One region of the Brevibacillus humidisoli genome, then DNA from elsewhere that is predicted to be linked to it. Evidence: predicted binding sites of a transcription regulator. Region 1 holds the regulator's gene; the other holds the start of a gene.
The links. The regulator LexA, encoded in region 1, represses DNA repair genes until DNA is damaged. The targets are predictions, from matches to a motif close to CGAACATATGTTCG.
Positions count from the first base shown of each region.

Region 1 (4,211 bases):
GTGGATAGTCGGAGAAAATGACAATAGGTGGAGCCAAGCGGCGTGTCTCGACACCGTCATGGTGTAAACTGATCATCGCAAAAAGGAAGGAAGCTCGTTGAAGATAGGATACAGAACGATCAAGACGGCAGTCGGGACGGCATTGTCCATTTTTATTGCTCAGCAAGCAGGATTGACGTTTTACGCAGCCGCAGGAATTATCACCATATTGTGTGTGCAGGTGACAAGGAAAAAGTCGATCGTCACGGCGATTCACCGTCTGTTTGCCTGTTTGTTGGGATTGGTGATCGGGGTTCTCTTTTTTGAGGGGCTGGGCTATCACCCTTATACGTTCGGACTTTTGCTGCTTGTCTTCATCCCGCTGATCGTTCGTCTGAAAGTGAACGAAGGTTTTGTCACCAGTGCCGTCGTGCTGCTGCACATCTATTCGTTGGAACGGGTCGACCTAGCGATTATCGCCAACGAATTGGCACTGCTTTCAATCGGGATCGGCGTAGCGCTGCTGATGAACCTGCACATGCCTAGTGCAGAAAAGGAATTGCAGCGACTGCAGCAACAGGTGGAGCGCAATTTTGCCACCGTGCTGCGGGAATTCTGCTATTATCTGCGCAACGGCAGCAGCGACTGGGATGGTCGAGAGATGCTGGAAACGGTACAGCTGCTGGAACAGGCGATCCGTTTGTCGGTACAGGACGTGGAGAATCGTCTGATCAAGCCGGAGGATGAATACTACCAGTATTTCACGATGCGGGCAAAACAGTTTGAGTTGCTGGAGCGGATGCTGCCCATCGTCTCTTCACTCGATCAGCAGGTGCCTCAGGGAGGGCAGATTGCTGACTTTCTGGATCACTTGAGCCAGTCGATCCACCCTGGAAACACCGCTTATCTCTTTTTGGACAAGCTGAACGAGATGCGCAAGGAACTGCAGCAATCCCCGCTTCCCAAGACGAGAGAAGAGTTTGAAACTCGAGCTTCTCTGTTTTATCTGCTGCGGGAGATCGAACAGTATCTGCACATCAAGCATGAACTTGGCAGGGAAGAGAGAGCGGGCAACCACCATCGTGCTGGAGGGAATCTGGAAAAAGAAACAAGCTGACACTGCAGGATGCAGATGTGTCAGCTTGTTTTTTCATTCATACAATTAAAGGTAGAACATATGTCACGCGTCCAACTTTTTCAATGCGGAAGGGAAGCTTGTCCGATGGGCTTCTCTAGTGAACCAGACGATAGACGCCAATCACTTTTCCCAAGATGGTGACAGATTGCAGGATAATCGGTTCCAAAGCAGCATTCTCCGGCTGAAGGCGAACGTGCGTTTTTTCTTTGAAAAACCGCTTCACGGTCGCTTCATCTTCCTCTGTCATCGCTACGACAATGTCCCCGTTGTTAGCCACATTTTGCTGGCGAACGATCACATAATCGCCGTCCAGGATGCCGGCTTCGATCATACTGTCCCCTGATACCCGCAACATAAAGACATTATCTGTCGAGACGAGATTCTCTGGAAGTGGAAAATAATCTTCCACATGTTCGACGGCCGTAATCGGCTGTCCTGCGGTAACTTTTCCTACTACCGGAATGCGAACGACCGACATTTCAAAATCGGGCTGATAGCGGTTATCCTCGGAAAGTAGTTCGATTGCCCGCGGCTTGGTGGGATCTCGACGAATCAAGCCCTTTTTCTCCAATCTGGCCAGATGGCCGTGAACCGTGGAGCTGGATGCTAATCCGACGGCTTCACCGATCTCTCGTACAGACGGAGGGTAGCCCTTGTCCTTTACCTCTTTCCGAATAAAATCCATGATTGCCTGTTGCCGGCTGGAAAGCTTGGTCATGCTTACACCTCTACTCTCGATCCAATATTTTTCTACATTATACCATGGGATCTTGCGTTCGACAAACATAAGTTCGATTTTTTTGTTGACATGAACATATGTTCGCATGTACAATAACACCAACAGGAACAAACGTTTGGAAAACGAATGTTCGTCCATTTTAGGAGAAGTTGAGGTGTATGATACGTATGAATCACGTTCACTCCAGATATAGAAGCGGCCGACATAAGGGGAGAATCGGCATTACGCGCGGTCAGGCTCTGTTGATTTTGCTAGCATGTTCTCTTTTCTTTTCTTTGCTCACAGGGTTCGTCTTTGCAGCCGCTGAGGAAGAACAAGGCTATTCTTCGCACAAGCTGGTAACCGTTCAGCCGGGTGACAGCGTGTGGGAGTTGGCCGTAAAATATCAGGAAGAGGCGGGTATCGATCTGTATGAGTTGATTGACGCAATCAAGACGAGCAACGATTTGCCTGGGTTTGTTATCTATCCCGGTCAGAATCTGATCATTCCGCTTGATAGGTAACGGTGTTGCTAGCCTGCTAGCCTTCTCCCATCTACAGGTCGATGCGATTCTGTTTCTGTGATATAATGACGGGACAATGCTTGGGGATGGGAGGGGAGACAATGGTTACAGACGCAGAAATCCGGCGAATTAACGAACTGGCTAAAAAATCAAAGCAGCAGGGATTGACGGATGAGGAGAAGCAGGAACAGCAAACATTGCGCCGGAAGTACATCGATTCTGTTCGCACATCGTTAAAGGCCAGTCTGGACTCCATCCGGTTTGTCGAAGATGTGGAAGAGGGCGACCAGCGGCGCAAACACTAAGCAGCAGAAAGAGAATAGCAATCATCAAGCCCGCAGTGATTTGCGGGTTTTTTCGCTGTGCTTGGCAACGGAGACCTGGCTGCGGTAGACTGGAAAAGACAGTAAGCGCGGCAGGAGCTAACCGGCCGGGTGCACCGATGATACGAGAGGGGTGGAGAAAATGGCTCTGTTGGCGGTGGCAGTAGGGGGAGCGATTGGTTCTGTGCTGCGCTACCTGATCGGACTGTGGGCCAATCAGCCAGGTTGGCCGCTGGGAACATGGCTGGCCAATCTGATCGGTTCGTTTCTGATTGGGTTGGTTTACGTATGGGGAAAGGAAAAAGGATGGCTCTCGCCAGAACTGTATCTGCTGCTTGCGACCGGTGTGATGGGCGGGTTCACGACCTTTTCTACCTTTTCACTGGAGACGGTATCGTACTTTTTGCAGGGGATGCCCTGGCGAGCGGGCCTCTACATACTGACTAGCGTAGGTTCTGGTTTATTGGCAGTCTCGTGTGGTTGGTGGCTGGGACGTCAATTGTTATAAAAGTAGGAAGTACGCCAGCAAGATCGTTCGGGAAAGGAGTCAGGGCCATATGACCATTCGTCATCCCGCGTACCCGGAGGAACAGAAGCGATTGGAGCGGACGGTTCAGGTGGTTGATCAGGAGATCAAGCTCCTGCGGGAAGATGTCCGGGAAGCCACAGACGACGATGTCAAGCAGATCATCAACCAAAAGAAAGCAAAAGAACTGGTCTATTTGGAGACCGCTCGGGAAAAGCCGTACTTTGGGCGGGTCGACTTCAGTCGGGCGGAGACAGGAGAGCACGACACGGTTTACATCGGTAAACGGGGAATTGTAGATAGCACCAGCCTGGATGCCGTTGTGATCGATTGGCGGGCTCCGATTGCCAGCTTGTTCTATAGCGGTGAGAGTACAGATGCTTGTTACCGTACACCGAAGGAGCTTGTTCGTGGAGAGGTGACCTTAAAGCGTAATTTTGCGATCGAACAGGGTGTGATTACCGGCATATACGATGGTGCGCTGAAGGAGACGATCCAAAAAGAGATCGGCAGCCCTGACGACTTCCTGGGAGAGGGGTTTATTGATGAGTTTCTCGCATCCAGTCTGAATCAGACCAACGATAGCCGTCTGAAGGACATCGTTGCAACGATTCAGTCAGAGCAAAACGAGATCATCCGTGCAGAAAAAGATCGTCCGGTTATCGTTCAGGGTGTGGCCGGCAGCGGGAAGACGACAATCGCGCTGCACCGCTTATCCTATCTGATTTACAACTATCAGGACACGCTCTCTTCCAAAAAGTTTATGGTGTTCGCTCCCAACCGCTTGTTCCTCAATTACATTTCCGAAGTGTTGCCGGAACTGGGAGTAGAGGATGTCCAGCAGTCCACATTTCTGGAGTGGGCCAGTCGGGAGATCAAGACAGAAGTGCCGAAAGGGTGGCGCATGATCGATCCTGGGCGGACACTGCGGCTATTTTTTGAGCACAGCGCAGAGCAGGAACGAGAGAGGGACATCACCCGCAACCGTCTCCGTTTCAAAGGC
Region 1 covers NZ_CP087263.1:1,429,182-1,433,392, forward strand. Annotated here, with positions in the region: gene LOK74_RS07105 (aromatic acid exporter family protein) at 98-1,096, shown strand; gene lexA (transcriptional repressor LexA) at 1,212-1,835, opposite strand; gene yneA (cell division suppressor protein YneA) at 2,015-2,359, shown strand; gene LOK74_RS07120 (DUF896 domain-containing protein) at 2,461-2,664, shown strand; gene crcB (fluoride efflux transporter CrcB) at 2,825-3,190, shown strand; gene LOK74_RS07130 (HelD family protein) at 3,240-4,211, shown strand, end outside.

Region 2 (4,211 bases), 220 kb from region 1:
GTATCCGACGCTGTCTGTTGGAGTAGCTCCCAAACCGGATACGATGACATGCTGTGGATTTATCCCGCCCAATACTGCTTCAACAATAGGGTTTTTCGCCGCCTCATCCTGATCTCTTGCAGGAGCACCATCTAACAGTTGTGCGATCATGGTGGCCAGCATTTCCACGTGTGCCATTTCTTCGGTCCCTATGTCCAGAAGCATATCGCGATATTTTTGTTCTCCTCGACAGTTCCATCCTTGGAACAGGTACTGCATCATAACCGTGATCTCGCCAAATTGCCCGCCAAGAATCTCTTGTAGTTTTTTCGCATAGACGGGATCAGGTTTGTCTGGTTTAGCCGTATACTGTAGTTCTTTTACGTGATAAAACATCTCCATCCCTCCTGCTGCTTAACGTTCTCCTTAAACAGCAAAACGATTCTCCACAAAAAAATCCTTTGTGTGTGAGAGGAGCCAGACTACACCAAGGGGAGTGGTGTGGGGAGAGTAGCAACCACTCCAATCATTGGAAAAATCAGCCGATGAGGATCAGATTTTGTCGCGCGGATAGATTATGGAAGGACAGTTATCTGTTCTGCAGTAGCTTGCACCGGATATGACTCAGCCACGGGACCGGTGAAGGTTGCTTCTACTTTTTGGCCGACGCGCAGGTCTGATAAGGTGAGCTGGTTTCCGTTCTGATCCATAATCCGCGTGCTGTCGACAATGGTTGTTTGCGCCTTATCGTACGAAGTATCTGCTTCTAACCTTCCTTCAATCAGAACAGCGCCAAGCACCTTATGGGCAGAACCATTGTCAGCTTGGGTAATCTCAGTGATTGTACCTCTGATATCAATGGTTTGACTAGTTGGTTGATTTCTAAAAAGAAAGAAAGCCAATATGCCCACGACAGCGGCGAGGATGACTGCCGCCCACAACGCTTTTCTACTCATCGAACATCTCCTCCAGCATTTTCACAGTCTTCCTCTATCCGACGGTAAAGAGTGCGGAATGTTACAACAATCTGACCAGAATCCTCTTTTCGATCAGCATCAAATGTTAAAAAATGTATCAAAATTTCCGAAAAAATGTCGATAATGAAATAAGATCAGATTGCTGAATTGTACCGCAATTGTGTAAAAGCCAATAAAAGAAAAGGGGTTACTTGCTTATGCCGCAAGTAGAGACGGATCTCTCCCTGGTCGGTCGAGTGTTGGAGGAAGATGTTTACAGTCGTACCGGTCTCCTTCTTTTAACCAAGGGGGCAGTACTGACACATACGGATATATACAACTTGCTGCGACAGCGAATCTGGTTTGTCAGTGTGGTCAACCTTGTTGCGACCGACCGGGCAGACGTTGATTTTGTAGGACAATTGAGCAGCTTAAGCGAAGAACATGGGCAGATCAAGAGTTATATCCAAGCAATGGACGGTATCAGAGGATTGTTCGGACAGGTGACCGAGGAGCAGATTCCCTCGCTTGACTCCTTTTCCGCTCCGTTCTTGCCACTGATGAATGAGGTACATATGCAGGCGGGAATTTTCCGCTTTCTGTATGCCCTAGAGGGCTCGGACAGTTACACCTATCGTCACTCCGTAAACGTAGGTATTCTCTCTTCCCTGATAGCCAAGCTGATGAATAAATCACATCAAGAAATTGTAACGATCGGACAAGCAGGCCTTTTGCACGATATTGGGAAAATGTTGGTAGCGTCAGACATATTACTTAAACCGGGCAAACTGACCGATGAAGAGTTTGCCGAGATGAAACGGCACACCATATACGGTGCCCAGTTGATTGCAAAAATGGCAGGTGGTTCGGAACTCCTATCGCAATGTGCTCTGCTGCATCACGAACGACTGGATGGTTCGGGCTATCCAGAGGGAAGGAAAGGTGGCGAGATTCCAATCGAGTGCCAGATTATTTCTGTGGCAGATGTGTTTGATGCCATCTGTTCCGACCGGATCTACAAGGGACGTACTTCTCCGTTTGAAGCGGCCCAACAGCTCTGGCAAGCGGTGTTTGAGGGGCAGTTGAATGCAGAGATTGTGACCAAGTTCCTGCACTATATCTACTCTTATTACATAGGCAGTCGTGCGGTTTTAAACAGCGGGGAAGAAGTGGAAATCGTACTGATCCACAAAGATGAGCCGATTCGTCCACTGGTGCGAAAAGGGGAGCGGTACATTGATCTTCGCTCCCGTCGTTCCCTGTTTATCGAGAGATTAATTGTTTAAACACGTTTCCCCGTCAAGAGACGGGGTTTTTTATTTGCGTGTTCCCCTGTGTTCGCATATAATACAAACAGATGTTCTTATTTTTGATCAGGGGGGATTTCGGTGTTAAGAGACTTGAGGCGCTACCTGGCTCACAACCAATTAGTCGAAATCATCTACCTGGACCGCAATGGACGGACCAGCAAACGGGTTCTACGTCTCCATTCCATCGACGGAGAAAAAATGAAGGCTTACTGTTTTACACGACAAGCGAATCGCGTTTTTATCATCTCCAACATTTTGGCGGCGGTGCCAGTTGCTGTTGATCATGCGGTATAGAGGAGAGGAACGTATCAGCCCGGAGGTACGAGTATCTGCATGGTTGACTTGGAGGCATGTCGTTTCTTGTCTCCGTCACGATGCTCTCTTGATTGAAGGTTTGGATCTGCGGTTTCCCAGGGCTTACCAGCTTGTTTGGAAATTTTGGATTGATGCGGCACAAGTGATGGCACATGCTACGCATGCTGATCTGCGTCGTGTTGACATTCGCCTCCTAGGTGATCAGTTGGACCAGGGCGAGCATTTTGTGCTCTGGAAATACCGAGGAGAGACGCGATTGCTTCGTCTTTCCCAGCAGAAGCTGCATCTAGCTGTACAGCAAAAAATAAACGAATTGACAGCGGGCAGTTCCGTTTGAGTGACAGAGGTTCATTTACACATTTTTTCGTTCGATGGATACCTGTCTATGCGACTTTTTCTCTCTTTCATATGCTAGTCATGAGAATAGCAGAGGGAGGGATGACAGTGTCTGGAAGATCTAACAACTTTACTTTGGCTCTGGTATTGTTTGTCCTGCTTGTGATCGTTCTGGAGGTACTAGACGATTAAGGTTTTCTCCCCCGCTTTGCGGGGGATTCTCCTCGCCAGACAGCAGACAGCCTGTGTGCTGCCCAGATCACTCTACAAAATCACGGTACAGCTTGGTTACCGGTGTGTAATCTCCTTTGCGGATCTCCTCTGAGGATGCATCAAGATCCAATTCATCCATTTCCATCCCGGGTGCTATTGTGGGCTCCTTTTGTTTAGGGGCGGTGCGTCGGTTCCGTTTTTCCATCATGAAGAGGCCTCCCTCCCGTACCAGATGGTTATCGAATTCCTTGCTTGCTTGGCAAGCGTTTTTCCGGGTGACCGTAACCTTGGTGTTCTTTGTTTTCTCTGTCTTTTTGTTGTGCCTCATCGATTTTGTGGACAAACTCTTTCGTGCTCATCTTGTTCAAATCCATTTTGGCGTCCTCCTCACCAGTTTTGATACCCGTTTATTTTCCCATCCTCCTCCGATTATAATCCGCTGTGAAGCAGGGTAACTTTAGAAAAACAGCACGATCGGGAGGATACAGATGATTCGTAACCGCATTCTAGTGTGGAGTATGTCATGCCTGCTGTGGCTGGGTTCGCTATCTGGCTGCTCCTATCAGCATGGGGAGCAGGAAGGGACTGATCCGACCGTCACGGTAAAGAGTCAGCACAATGGCAAGAAAGTTATCGTTCTTTTTGATCGACTCCCTGTTGGCTGACTCACTTGAGCGATTGCGTGCAACCAATCAGGTGCCCGCTTTTCCTTTCTGATCGAAAATGGCCGGTATCGACCCGATTTGGTCAGTTCGTTTCCCACTATGTCTGTGACAATTGAGAACTCGCTGTTGACGGGTACATATGCAGATGGCCACCGTATCCCCGGTCTTCTCTGGTATCATACCGGAGAACGCAGAGTGGTCAATTATGGAGACGGACTTCGAGCTGTTTGGAGCCCTGGTTTGAGACAGTGGTCGACGGACGCGCTGTACAACTTAAATCAGGTACACCTGTCGAAACGGGTGAAAACGATTCACGAGGATCTTCATTCACGTGGTTTTACCAGTGGCTCGATCAACGGACTTGTCTATCGCGGGAGCAGCAGGCATCAACTCAGACTGCCTGCGTATCTGCCCAAGGCGGCAACAGGTTGGCAGAC
Region 2 covers NZ_CP087263.1:1,206,229-1,210,439, forward strand. Annotated here, with positions in the region: gene LOK74_RS05965 (manganese catalase) at 1-375, opposite strand, end outside; gene LOK74_RS05970 (DUF3221 domain-containing protein) at 555-935, opposite strand; gene LOK74_RS05975 (HD-GYP domain-containing protein) at 1,154-2,221, shown strand; gene LOK74_RS05980 (WYL domain-containing protein) at 2,324-2,539, shown strand; gene LOK74_RS05985 (hypothetical protein) at 2,583-2,897, shown strand; gene LOK74_RS05990 (hypothetical protein) at 3,156-3,317, opposite strand; gene LOK74_RS05995 (DUF4023 domain-containing protein) at 3,346-3,483, opposite strand; gene LOK74_RS06000 (hypothetical protein) at 3,598-3,774, shown strand; gene LOK74_RS06005 (alkaline phosphatase family protein) at 3,874-4,211, shown strand, end outside.
Region 2: the regulator LexA is predicted to act here: its motif matches at 2,286-2,299, upstream of LOK74_RS05980 (WYL domain-containing protein).